3 regions of the Planococcus alkaliphilus genome follow, and region 1 is predicted to be linked to each of the others. Evidence: riboswitches for the same ligand, from Rfam matches in the RefSeq annotation. Region 1 holds a riboswitch; each other region holds the start of a gene.
What was found. A riboswitch is a leader RNA that binds a small molecule or an ion and turns the genes downstream of it on or off. The one in region 1 is predicted to bind lysine.
Positions count from the first base shown of each region.

Region 2: it holds a riboswitch for lysine, as region 1 does, so the genes downstream of both, AC2EXB_RS07420 (aspartate kinase) here and AC2EXB_RS06280 (Na+/H+ antiporter NhaC family protein) in region 1, are expected to answer to the same signal.
Region 3: it holds a riboswitch for lysine, as region 1 does, so the genes downstream of both, dapA (4-hydroxy-tetrahydrodipicolinate synthase) here and AC2EXB_RS06280 (Na+/H+ antiporter NhaC family protein) in region 1, are expected to answer to the same signal.

Region 1 is NZ_CM168060.1:1,216,983-1,221,519, reverse strand. Features, by position in the region: gene AC2EXB_RS06280 (Na+/H+ antiporter NhaC family protein) at 80-1,657, opposite strand; lysine riboswitch at 1,761-1,942, opposite strand; gene AC2EXB_RS06275 (bifunctional metallophosphatase/5'-nucleotidase) at 2,016-3,359, opposite strand; gene AC2EXB_RS06270 (sulfite exporter TauE/SafE family protein) at 3,373-4,200, opposite strand; gene AC2EXB_RS06265 (DUF72 domain-containing protein) at 4,200-4,537, opposite strand, start outside.
Region 2 is NZ_CM168060.1:1,430,028-1,434,564, forward strand. Features, by position in the region: gene uvrC (excinuclease ABC subunit UvrC) at 1-1,716, shown strand, start outside; lysine riboswitch at 1,754-1,927, shown strand; gene AC2EXB_RS07420 (aspartate kinase) at 2,073-3,287, shown strand; gene AC2EXB_RS07425 (YslB family protein) at 3,359-3,760, opposite strand; gene AC2EXB_RS07430 (succinate dehydrogenase cytochrome b558 subunit) at 3,983-4,537, shown strand, end outside.
Region 3 is NZ_CM168060.1:3,287,094-3,291,630, forward strand. Features, by position in the region: gene ypfJ (KPN_02809 family neutral zinc metallopeptidase) at 116-964, opposite strand; gene AC2EXB_RS17090 (SAM-dependent methyltransferase) at 1,024-1,629, opposite strand; lysine riboswitch at 1,737-1,915, shown strand; gene dapA (4-hydroxy-tetrahydrodipicolinate synthase) at 2,042-2,932, shown strand; gene AC2EXB_RS17100 (STAS domain-containing protein) at 2,988-3,830, opposite strand; gene AC2EXB_RS17105 (GGDEF domain-containing protein) at 3,967-4,537, opposite strand, start outside.

The DNA of each region.
Region 1 (4,537 bases):
GATAATTTCTCGTTTTTTTTAATTAAAACTATTTGCGAAATAATAAAAAAGCAGAGAAGTAACTTCTCTGCTTTCAAATTTATACTAGTTTATTGTGTTTTTCAGCAATAGTCGTGCGTCTTGACCAGACGATGAATAATATCGCCAAAATAACAATCACTACGCCTAAAGACAGTAAAAGTGAATTTGTGAACCCTATGACAATATACCCTACCGCAGCAATTAACGCGGCTGTAATAGCATAAGGCAACTGGGTAATCACATGGTCCATATGATTGCTTCCTGCTCCTGTAGAGGAAAGGATCGTCGTATCTGAAATCGGCGAACAATGATCGCCGAATACTGCACCTGCTAAAACCGCTGAAAGCGTCGGCAATAATAATTCCGGTTCAGCTTGAGACATAATCTGCCCAGCAATTGGCAGCAAGATCCCGAATGAACCCCAAGATGTTCCTGTAGAAAATGCCATGATGCCTGCTAGCAGAAACAGCAAAACTGGAAGAATTGAAGTTGGCATATTAGCTTCTGTAACGACATCCGCTAAATATTTTCCGGTTTCAAGACTATCGATCAGATAAGTCAATGACCAAGCGAAGATAAGAATCATCACTGCTCCCAACATCGATCTCACCCCAGCCAAAATGCCTTTCGCCACCCAACCGGCATTGGCTGTTTCGTTTTTGCGCATTTGCAGCAAGTAAAGAATGACGGAAGTTAATGCCCCCAATACGCCGCCCACTAGAAGAGAAGCAGGTACATCCGTATTTTCGAAAATCAGCCAAATATCAAAAACTTGTTCCGCATTTTGATAGCCGGTCCACATCATTGCACTGACAGTTCCTACGACCAATACGAAGATCGGCAATAATAAATCCAGAACCCGGCCATGTGAATGGCTTGGAAATTCTTCTTTCATTTCACCTGGAATCGTTTTATCCGGATCGAATAATTGGCCTTTTGTAAGAGCTAGGGTTTCATGCTTTTTCATCTCGCCAAAATCCACGTCTCGAATTGCGACAAAAAAGACGATTGCAAGAGAAGCAACCACATAAAAGTTCATCGGTGCCATCCAAATGAACGCTTCCAAAGCTGACGACTCGACATAAGTCTGCCCTGCCAAAATGGTGGCTACAATTCCGATAATGGCTGCGCCCCAGCTTGATACCGGCGAAATAACGCAGACAGGCGCGGCTGTAGAATCGATAAAGTAAGCCAGTTTCGCACGAGAGACTTTATAACGGTCTGTAATCGGGCGTGCGACTTGCCCGACAGCAAGTGCATTAAAGTAATCGTCAATGAAAATGACAATACCTAATGCGACTGTAACAACTTTTGCCCCTCTTCTCGACTTGATCCGAGTCGATGCCCACTCAGCAAAAGCATGGCTTCCTCCTGATAAGCTGACGAAAGCGGTAATGATTCCTAAAAGCAGTAGGAAAAGAATAATGAAAACATTATAAGCATTAAAGCCTTCATCCCAAAAAATAACTGCAAAAGACGTATAAAGCTCTTTTAAAGCGGCTACCGGAGCAAATGAGGTATAGATAAATGCTGCAGCGACAATCCCGGCTCCAAGGGACAGCAACACGCGCCGCGTTAATAGCACCATCGCAATGGCGATGATTGGCGGCAAGATTGAAAAAATCGTGTTCTCCATGAAAAATCCTCCTTTTTTGTAGGATGGAAGAGAAAAAAGGCTGATTGTCACCGTTAGGGTACAATCAGCCTTCTACAATTCGTCTGTGTGATAATACATCAAACATCCCTGTAGCTCTTCATTTGTGCAAAGCACAAATGACAGTGCCATTCTTCTTCAGAATGACCCCAGCACTTTTTCCATTGACTCTGAAAAAAGAACTTCGGCAAAATTTCCTTTCGAATGCGTTCAACGTTGTCAAACTCGCGCATTGTACTGATAAATTCCGCAGCCTCTACCCATCGATATAATTCATTTCTTAGTTAGCATAGCCGATATTTTTTTGAAAATCAAATAAGTTTATACTTTGAATATTCACTCATTTAAGCGCTTTGCTTCTAAAATACTGGCTAAAGACGTCCCGCAGGAATTCAGGCATGAAGTATTTCTTAGGCGCCCTTTTTAACGAAGGGAAGAAATAACCAAAAGTGAACATATCCAAAGTAATCAATTTATAAGTTTCTTCCGGATTTGCCGGAATGCCGCCAATGAATAATTGGTGATTCTCCATCGATAAGTTGATGCGGATCATTTTGCCGAACACCGCCCCACGGAAACCCATCCCTTTCAATTCAATAGTCGGCCATTCGGCGTTCAAGGATTGGAGAAAGATTTCTTTCAGTTCGGCGCCTGTCAATTCGATCAGGCAAGGATTGATCGGATGCGGAAGCATCTTATGGAAATCATAGCGCGTCGCTGTTCCAAGCGGCATATTTTCCATAAATAACCCGGCATTGAAAATGGCGCAGTCCGCTCCTGAAAAATCAAGCATCGCTTCCCCGAACAATTCTGCGAGTTTCGAGTCTTTGAACCATTCCGCATCAAGTACTTGCTCATTATAGAAAATCGGATCATTTAATTGTTCTTTTCCTTGTGCGATCAGCAACTCATCAAAATCTTCTTCGACACTTTGAAGCATAGCGGTTTCAATCAATTCCGCTTGTTTCTTGCCGCTTTGAAGATCAACCGTAATGTGTCCGATATAGATGCCGAATTTACCGGCTGCTCCAAGCATCGTATTTCCGATCATTTTGCCATCATGGAAAATATGATGCGTATGGGCTCCGAGCAATACATCGATCTCCGGACACAAGTCCACCAATTGCTCATCTTCTTTAATGCCGAGATGCGACAGACAGATAATGAGATCGGCTTGATCTTTTATGGCCTCAACCGCTTGGACTATGGAATCTTTTGCGTCGGTAACGGACCAGCCCAGTCGCCGGTAAAACGGCGTAAACTCTGCAGTAGCCCCAACCAACGCAATTTTCAAGCCGCTCTTCGCTTCCATTAGTTGAAAGGGTTTTGCCCAATTCGGCCGGCTGCCGTCCAATTCGAACAAATTGGAGACGATGACGTCAAAATCGGCTTGCAGATAAAGCGTGTCAAGCTCTTCCTTAGCCAAGGTGATGCCTTCATTATTGCCGATGGTCACCGCATCGTAGCCTGCATCGTTCAATAATTCGATATTTCCTTTCCCTGAAGTTCCTTCAGTGAAAGGATGCGAGCGGTCAACATGGTCACCAATATCGAGAATGAGGCACATATCCCCCGCTTCTTCGTGCCAACGCTTTCGCTCTTTTAGCAGCGCCCGGATGCGCGGCCAATTTGAAAAATGGCTATGCACATCGTTTGTATGATAAATGTGAAGGGTTTCACCCATGACTTACACCTCTTTAAGAACTAAATATTCCTTCGTAAATAGACCGCAGTCCGAGAACCAATAAAGCAATCCGCAAAATAACGACGAGTGTATCGGAATTCAATTTTTTATTAAATGCGGCCCCTATTTTTGCACCGATATAGGCACTGGGAACAACTGCTAATGTGTAAAGCCAAGGCACATTGCCGAGTGAAATATGGGTGATGGAATTTACAATAGCCGATAAAAACACCATGAACATCGAAGTCCCGACCGCTACATGTGGAGGAAATAGAAAAAGAAGAATCATTGCCGGCACCATGATTGATCCTCCACCGATGCCGAATAAGCCGGATGCAAATCCGACGGAAAATGTCAGAAGAAGCGCAAACCATACCGGATAGCCGTATACGTACTCCTTATTCATCGAATCCCGGAACGTGAAATTGCGGCCATTTTGTACAAACCACCGCACTGCTTTTAAGCGGTCTTTGACCAATAATAACAAAGCCAGAAAAACTAATAAAAACCCAAAATACAATTGAAACGAAGGAAGATCCAGGCCTTTATTGACAAAAGCACCAATGATGGTTCCCGGTACGCTGCCAGCGAAGAAAATCAGCCCGCTCCGGTAATCCACCGTTTTGACTTTCATATAGGAAAGCGTAGAAGACAATCCTGTAAAAATCATCATGATGACAGAAAGCCCGACGATTTGTTGAGGCGGAAGTTCAGGAAAAAAGACGAAAGAAGTGCCAAGAATAAGCATAGCTGGCACTAAGATCACACCGCCGCCGAGTCCGATTAATGCGCCAACGATGCCTGAAAGCAAACCGACAAGCGCAATCAGCAAGAAGACCATTAAAACCCTCCGTCAAATAAATCGAGCTGCTTCGGTGATAAGCCGTTGAATTCCAAGCCGTTCATTTGCTGGAATTGCTTTGCATCACCAGCGGCATGGCCTCCTGAATTGTTGTTGAAAACAACATACACCCGATCTGTTGATTTCTCCAGAAGTTTGGCTGCTTCGCTGATTTCATTTAATTCTTTTTCATTGTAATCGTAAAGATAGCGAACTTCCCGCCATTTTTGGCCATGGCCAGGATTCAGCCAGCCGTGGACGTTGCGCCCATGGAGCCTGATCAGCACTTTATCTTCGCGGGTAGATACAGGTACCAATGGAATTGACCCCTCGCCTG
Region 2 (4,537 bases), 210 kb from region 1:
ACGATCATTTACGTGGGAAAAGCGAAAGTATTGAAAAATCGTGTGCGTTCTTACTTTACTGGAAGCCACGATGCGAAAACCCAGCGCTTAGTCGGAGAAATTGTCGACTTCGAATACATTGTAACGAACTCGGAAAAAGAAGCGTTGATCTTGGAGTTAAATTTGATCAAAAAGCATGATCCGAAATACAATATCATGTTAAAAGACGACAAAACTTATCCGTATTTAAAAATTACAAGTGAGCGGCATCCGAAATTGATTATTACGCGGCAAGTAAAACGCGATAAAGGAAAGTACTTTGGCCCTTATCCGAATGCCTATGCAGCGAGTGCAACAAAGAAATTGCTCGACCGGCTGTATCCGCTTCGCAAATGCCATACGATGCCGGACCGTGCCTGCCTCTACTATCACATGGGTCAATGCTTGGCGCCTTGTGTAAAACCGGTCGAAAAAGAAACTTACCAGGAAATGATCGATGATATTTCACGGTTTTTAAATGGCGGTTTCCGCGAAGTGAAACAAGACCTTGTTGAAAAAATGTCCGAAGCCGCTGAAAACTTGGAGTTTGAGCGTGCTAAGGAATACCGTGATCAAATTTCCCATATTGAAACAGTCATGGAAAAACAGAAAATGACCATGAATGACTTTACGAACCGGGATGTTTTCGGCTATGCAATTGATAAAGGCTGGATGTGTGTACAGGTCTTTTTTGTCCGCCAAGGCAAGCTGATTGAACGGGATGTTTCCTTATTCCCGCTTTACCGGGACCCTAAAGAAGAGTTCATGACGTTCCTCGGACAATTTTATGAACAATCGAACCATGTAAAGCCGAATGAAATTTTATTGCCGGAAGGCGAAGATGCTGAATTGGTGCGTGAATGGCTGGATATGCGCGTGCTTATTCCGCAGCGCGGCAAGAAAAAAGATTTGGTGGCTTTGGCAAAGAAAAATGCGGAAATCGCCATCAAAGAGAAATTCCAATTGCTTGAACGCCAAGAAGAACGCACAGTTGGTGCATGCGTGGAACTTGGAGAAGCAATGAATATCGAAACGCCGCTGCGCATTGAGGCATTCGATAACTCCCATATCCAAGGGGCTGATGCGGTTTCTGCGATGGTCGCGTTTGTGGACGGAAAACCGTCCAAAAAAGATTACCGCAAATATAAAACGCGCAGTGCTTCAAAACCGGATGATTACGCAGCCATGCGTGAAGTTATCCGCCGGCGCTATACGCGTGTGTTACGGGATAATTTGCCTCTTCCTGATTTGATCGTGATCGATGGTGGGAAAGGGCAGATGGAGTCCGCTAGGGAAATTATCGAAGACGAACTGGGCTTGTCCATTCCAATTGCGGGCCTTGCAAAAGATGCAAAACACCAAACTTCACAGCTTCTTTATGGAAATCCAGTTGAAGTCGTGCCGTTGAAACGGACGAGCGAAGCTTTTTATCTGCTGCAGCGAATTCAAGATGAAGTTCACCGTTTCGTCATAACTTTCCACCGGCAGCTGCGCGGCAAAAACTCGATCCAGTCGGCGCTTGATGGGCTGCAAGGCGTCGGGCCTAAGCGCAAACAGCAATTGCTGAAGCATTTCGGCTCCGTCAAACGCATCAAAGAAGCGTCAATCGACGAGTTAAAAGATGCAGGAATGCCGGAAAGTTTGTCTCAAACCATTTTTCAGCATTTTCAAAATGACACATTGTCAACTGAGCAGTAACATGTTATCGTAGAAGAATAATTGAATCACTTGGAAAAGTGATGATAGAGGTGCGGACGTCAATAGTAGCCATTCGGAGATTTGCAGAATCGATGAAGGATGGTGAAAGGGGCGCCCGCCGAAGTGTGCTGTAATTTGCAATACGCATGCTGGTCCTGCATTTAATAAGTGCAGGGCTGTCAGAGTTTATCTCTGGAGGGCTATCTCACATGGACGTTTTTCGTATTCGTACATGCTAAAGAGGTAGTTTGCCGGTAACTCGGTGAGCTGCCTTTTTTTTATTGGCAGGCAAAGCCATATTCAGTCTTTGCTTTTCATGTTGAGGGCCACATCGAAAAAATGTGGGAGTGGATGGAATGAAAACGGTAGTCATGAAATTTGGCGGAACATCAGTTGCAACACCGGAGAAAATTATCGGTGTCGCGAAAAGAGCCATTACTGAAAAAGAAAAAGGCAGAAGAGTCGTGATTGTTGTTTCGGCGATGGGAAAAACAACGGATACATTGCTTGGCTTGGCTAACGAAATCTCTGCTGAGCCGCCGAAACGGGAGATGGATATGCTGCTAGCGACAGGAGAACAGGTGACTATTTCATTGCTCGCCATGGCATTTAAAGCGCTCGGCCATGAAGCTTTGTCGTTTACCGGTTGGCAAGCAGGCATTGAAACAGAATCAGTGCCGCGCAATGCACGCATTGAACAAATCCATACAGAAAGGTTGGAAAAGGTGTTGGACAATGGCTATTTCTGTGTAGTTGCCGGGTTCCAAGGCGTTGATAAAATCGGCAATATCACGACACTCGGACGCGGAGGATCGGATACGACAGCGGTGGCGCTGGCAGCTGCATTAAAGGCAGACCGCTGCGATATATACACAGATGTCGATGGCGTTTACACATCTGATCCGCGTTTTGTCAGCGGCGCACGGAAGCTCGAGCAGATTTCATATGATGAAATGCTGGAATTGGCCAATCTCGGGGCTGGCGTCCTGCATCCCCGGGCAGTTGAATTTGCGAAAAATAACCAGGTTTCCCTATCGGTCAGAGCAAGTTATTCCGATGAACCCGGCACAATCATACAAGAGGTGGTCACTGTGGAAAAAAATCTTATTGTCAGAGGCGTCGCATTTGAAAAAGGAATTGCACGTGTGACAGTCACATATAAAAAACCGTTCAATGGTTCATTGGCAAATATCTTTACAAAGCTTGCTGAAAACCACATCGATGTGGACATCATCGTCCAAAGCATCACGGATGCGTTCCCGCCGTCCGTTTCTTTTTCCATTAAAGAAGAAAGTTTAGAGGAAGCGCGCCGGGTGCTTGAACAACACAAAGAAGAGATCGGTTTTGTTTCCTGTGAATTCGAAGTAGGCCTCTCGAAAGTCTCCATCGTCGGTTCCGGAATGGTTTCAAATCCGGGGGTTGCAGCGCAAATGTTCGATATTCTCCGCATGGAAGAAATTCCGGTAAAGATGGTCAGCACCTCAGAGATTAAAGTATCGGTCGTTGTGCCGTTTGTTGACATGCAAAAATCAGCGGATGCCTTGCACAGAGCCTTTGGTTTAGATGAATAAAAAAGAAAACCCCGATAAATGAAATCGGGGTTTTTCAATGGAAGGAATAAATGAATGCTCAAAAAGTGGATTTATGCTTTTTCCCGCAGATCCGTTTTCAAGGTGATCCGCACTAAATTCTTTTTCGGAAGGACTTCTTCGTAGGCTTCTGTCAAAAAACCGCTCAATTTCTGTTTTTGTTCAGCCAGAAATCCGGCTTCAAGCTTAAAGCAGCGATTTTCGATTTTGTAGGGGTGAAGTGTATAGATGGTTTCATCTTTGCCAGCCTTTTCCAGGGACAATTGGCCAAAATTTGCTTGGCTAAAAAAATCAGGTGCTTCTTCCATCGCGAAAAGAGGGAATTTGCGGGCAAGCGATTTCCCAGCCCAGTAAAGGATATCAGCTTCGTGCTGGCCTAGAACTTCTGATAATACATAGTCCCGTATAATTTCATAACCGAACTCCTGATCGGTTTCAGCTTCTTTTACAGTCATGTCGAACCCACTTTCAGTATAATAAATTAATAGTAAGAATCACTTAGAAATATGCTAGTTGCCTTGACGCTCCAATTGGGGCGGAGTACAATAAATATGTCATATTATTGTATCATGATGTTGGTTGCAGTCAATGGATGCTTTCGTAACATATCGTTTGCTCTTTTTTCTGCGTATTATTGCTTGAGGGAGGTAAAAGTTTTGGACAATCGTGAATTTTTAATGCGCAGGTTACACTCATTACTAGGAATCATTCCAGTAGGGCTGTTCTTGACGCAGCATCTAATCGTCAACCATTTTGCTACACAAGGTGAAGCTTCTTTCAACAAAGCTTCTCACTTCATGGCGAACTTGCCGTTTGTTATTTTCTTAGAGATCTTCGTTATTTATTTGCCGTTGATGTATCATGCGTTCTACGGTGTATACATAGCGTTCACGTCTAAGCATAACCCAGGTAAGTATAGCTACATGCGCAACATTTTATTCGTTGCACAGCGCTACACAGGTGTTTTCCTAGTCATCTTCATTGCATGGCACGTCTTTGAAACTCGTTTCCAAGTTGCGATCGGCAATGCAGCGGAAGCAGATTTCAATATGATGGAAAATATCTTGAGCAACCCATTAATGTTAGCGTTTTACATTGTAGGTGTTTTAGCAGCGACGTTCCACTTGGCTAACGGCTTCTGGTCATTCTTAGTCACTTGGGGAATTACACAATCTGAAAAATCTCAGCGAATGGCATCTTATTTCACGCTTCTAGTGTTTGTGGTGCTTTCG
Region 3 (4,537 bases), 1.6 Mb from region 1:
AACCTAATTTCCCCTCGCGCACTGCGTGAAAAGACTGTCTATTTCAATAATGAATCACATTGCCAAAAATATCAATGCCCGACTCTTCAGTTCTTCAACTTTCAAGGGTTCCCTGTCACAAATCATTTGCGTTGAAGGTATCCCCGGCTTGAAGGTTACCGGCTTCAAAGCCTTTGTAGAACCATTTCTTGCGCTGTTCAGAAGTGCCGTGCGTGAAACTTTCAGGCACGACGTAGCCGCGCGAGCGCTGCTGGATCGTATCATCTCCGACTGCACTTGCAGCAGTCAACGCTTCATCCAAATCCCCTTCTTCGAGAAGGTCCATCCCTTGTGCATGGTGGGCCCAGACGCCGGCATAATAATCCGCTTGAAGCTCGAGCTTCACTTGCAGCTTATTGTATTCCTCTTCACTCAATTGATTTCTGAGCGGCTGGACTTCTTTCATGACCCCAAGCAAGTTCTGCACATGGTGCCCGACCTCATGGGCGATTACGTAAGCCATCGCGAAATCACCGGGTGCTTGGAACTGATTCTGAAGCTCTTCATAAAAACTGAGGTCGATGTATAATTTCTGGTCTCCCGGACAATAAAACGGTCCGACTGCAGCCCCTGCTGTTCCGCAAGCAGAATTTACACTGCCATCGAAAAACACTAAGGTCGGCTCCACATACTCCATGCCTTCCTCTTCAAAAACCTGCGCCCATACCGTTTCCGTATCCGCCAAGACAACTGCCACAAAATCGGATAGCTCTGCTTCCTGCTCGGTTTCCACGTAAGGTTCGTTTGTCTGCGTTCCGCCTGAATCTAGGCCATTCAATATCGCTCCTGGATCTCCGCCAAGAAATGCAACAAGCAGAACAATCAGCAATCCGCCAATTCCACCGCCGGCAACTAGCTTGCCGCCGCCTCCCGACCCACGCCTGTCTTCTACATTTCCACTCGCTTTTCTGCCTCGCCACTTCATCAAACCACTCCTTCAACAACCTCTTTCTCCCGTTATACCCCTATTTACAAGTTTTCAAATCAATACACCGAAAGCCGATATATCAAGAACCGTTCCCGAAGATTCTTTCCGGAAGAAGGCAATTCAATTTCTTCAGCCACTTCGAACGGAGTCCGCTGCGCCAAATAACCCATAAAGTCATCAGAAGGAAAAAATAGGATCAAGTCTATTTCCCTTGCTCTTTGTTCATATGATTTCATGATGTTATTGACAACCGCGATGAAAATCTGAACAGAAAAGGGATTGAAGAAATAGAATTTATTATCTGTTTCCTCCACCTTGTATTCTTCAGCCAAACACTGGATAAATCGGATGCTTCCTCCTGTCTTCCGTTTCTTTTCATAAGCCTGTAAATTTTCTTGCGCCTGCCGATGAAAATCGGGATCCATTTCTATTCCGGCAGTTTGGGCTCCAAAGCGGTGATGAATGTAAAAGTTCAACCGCCCTTTCCCGCTGCCAAAATCGACGAGCCGATCCGAAGAAGATAAGGAGTACCGGTCGAACAATTGATCAAGAAGCGAATAAGGCGTCGGTTCATAGCGATTGTGATGAATCGATTCAGGAAATCCTTGCTGGATCTCCGATGTTTGGATAGCCAATTCCTTGTCTCTCCACTGTTCTTCCATAACACAGCTCCTTTCTTTTTAACTAAATCAAATCAGAACGGCTTGCAATATTCCATTATTTTTGATATGGTCTAGCTAATTCAATATTTTCTTGCCTGGATATTCCGGGTGAGGATAGAGGTGCAAAGACCATCAGTACGCTTACCGAGGAGTATGGGATCCGTTGACGTATGCTGAAAGGGGAATTTGCCGAAGCGATGAAAGGCTCATACTGGCTATCGCTGGTTCTGCATTGAACAAATGCTGAACTGTCATATAGGAAACTATATGGAGGGCTATCTGACACAAAGAAACAAACGCATGACATTGTTTCTATGGCAGCAACGAGACCCTCGTTGCTGCTTTTTGTTTGTTAATGACCGACCCGTTCACCTCTAAAAGCAAACCAAAAAAATGAGAAAAGGGTGGTACGATGAATTTCGGACAAGTAGTGACGGCAATGGTGACGCCATTCGACGCACAAGGTGATATAGATTTTCAGGCAACCAAAAAACTAGTGGAGCATTTGATCGCGAACGGCACGGACGCGCTAGTCGTAGCCGGCACAACCGGTGAATCTCCTACGCTGTCAACGGATGAAAAAATTGAGCTATTTAAGTTTGTGGTTAAAATAACCGACGGACGCATCCCGGTCATTGCAGGCACAGGCTCTAACGATACGCGTTCTTCGATTTCGCTCACGCGCGCAGCAGAAGAAATCGGCGTGGACGGTGTCATGCTCGTAACCCCATATTACAATAAACCTTCCCAGGAAGGCATGTTCCAGCATTTCCAAGCAATCGCCGCTTCAACGTTCCTGCCTGTGATGCTTTATAATATTCCAGGGCGCAGTGTCGTGAACCTGTCTCCTGAAACCACCATTCGCCTGTCTGCCATCAAAAATATCGTGGCGATAAAAGAAGCCAGCGGCGATCTGGATGCAGCAGCGGCAATTATTGAAAATACACCAGCTGACTTTGCGGTTTACAGCGGCGATGACGGCTTGACCTTGCCGATGCTTTCAATCGGCGGACAAGGCATCGTTTCGGTCGCAGCCCATATTATCGGGAACGATATGCAAGAAATGATTACCCTGTTCAAAGGCGGCAATGTCCAAGAAGCGGCAGCTCTTCACCGGAAACTCTTGCCGGTGATGCATGCGTTATTTGCGGCGCCAAACCCGGTGCCTGTAAAAACAGCGCTGAACTTAAGCGGCGTAGAAGTTGGCGGCGTGCGTTTGCCAATGATTCCGTTGAACGAGCAGGAACAGCAAGCTCTTCAGCACGTGCTTTCGGAAAGTCCAGCTAATCTTTCTAAACTTTAAATCCATTTCATTCAACGAAAAACTGCTGAAGCGGCTTGATGCTTCAGCAGTTTTTTTAAGGATTGGCAGTAAGTTTTTTAAACGTTTGTTTCAAGCTGCCGCCAAGCAAAAGCTGGCTGACATCAATTCCGAGGCTGATCATTGTCTGGGCCATTTCCGGACGTATGCCGGTCAGCATGCTGTGCACGCCGACCAGCCTTAATGATTGGGTCACTCGGATAATCTGTTCCGCAACTACCGCATCGACTTTAACGACCCCAGACAAATCAATAATCAAGGTTGAGATTTTTAAACGGCTGGCTTCCAGTAAGGTCTTTTCCAATATGTACTGAGCCCGATCGATATCAATTTCTCCAATCAATGGCAAAATAGCGATTTGATCGTTTACAGGCACTACCGGGGCAGACAATTTCATGAATTCGTCCCGAGCCTCCCTTAAGCTCTTCTGGTATGAATTGATATAGGCAAAGCTATAGGAATAAGCAGCGTGATCCAAAAGTGTATGAAAGTACTCCATGATTTCAAAAAGGTGCTCGAGTTTGATTTGATTGCGCATCGCTTCGGTCTTAATGATTTTGCCGATATGCTTTCGGTAAAGGGATGTCTCTGCCAAAGCAGCATCAAGCGCCATATTTTGATCGAGAAAGTAATTTCCGGTTTTTTCTCCCCAGACAGAAATTTCATCATAAGCTGTTTGCGGATCCAAAAAATGTTCAAATGACTGGGCAAGCAAGCCGATAAAACCCGCGCGGAATTCAGTGACTGCATCAATAAAACCGGCATATTCTTTCGCTTCTTCAAAACTGATGTCTTTAGAAACTTCTTCCTGTATCAATTCAGCGATGACATAGCGTTCTTCTTCCACCCGTTTGCCGAGCATTTTAATTTCTTTATCCATCCTGATCCCCCATGGTTTGAATTCAGTAGTGTTTTGAATTCATTATAACCGCCTTTCAGGTTCACGGCATACTTTTATTCAAAAGAAATTAAACCGCCTATAAGCAAGCTTAACAAGCCACCCGCACCTGCTATTCTTAAAATGCCGTCACCCGATTGCGGCCGCCCTTTTTCGAAGCGTACAAGGCTTTATCTGCCCGGCTGTATAATGTGATGCCGTTGTCTTTCTCCGAAAAAGATGCAAGGCCGATACTGACAGTGATCGCTGCATGAGCCCATTCATCCCGCTCTACACGCATTCGGATCTCTTCAGCTAAGCTTTTTGCCTGCAAGTGGTCAAATCCGGGCAATACGATGATGAACTCTTCTCCGCCAAGTCTTGCCACAATGCCGAAGGCTTCTGCTTCGCTCCGCAATTTATCAGCCAGTTCACGGAGCACCAAATCCCCGATATGATGGCCATACGTATCATTGACGTTCTTGAAAAAATCGATGTCAATCACCAATGCAGCGAGCGGCAACCCTTCTCGTGCCCGCCCAATTAAATTATCCATTTCCTTTTCCAAATAGCGCCGATTTTTCAAGCCGGTCAAAGGATCCGTGTTGGCGAGGTGCTTCAAGCCGCCATTGAGCTTTTCGAGTTCCAGCTGTTTCATTTCCACTTCTGAAAGAAGAGTTTGAAGCTTTGCATAGGCTTCTGCCGATTCC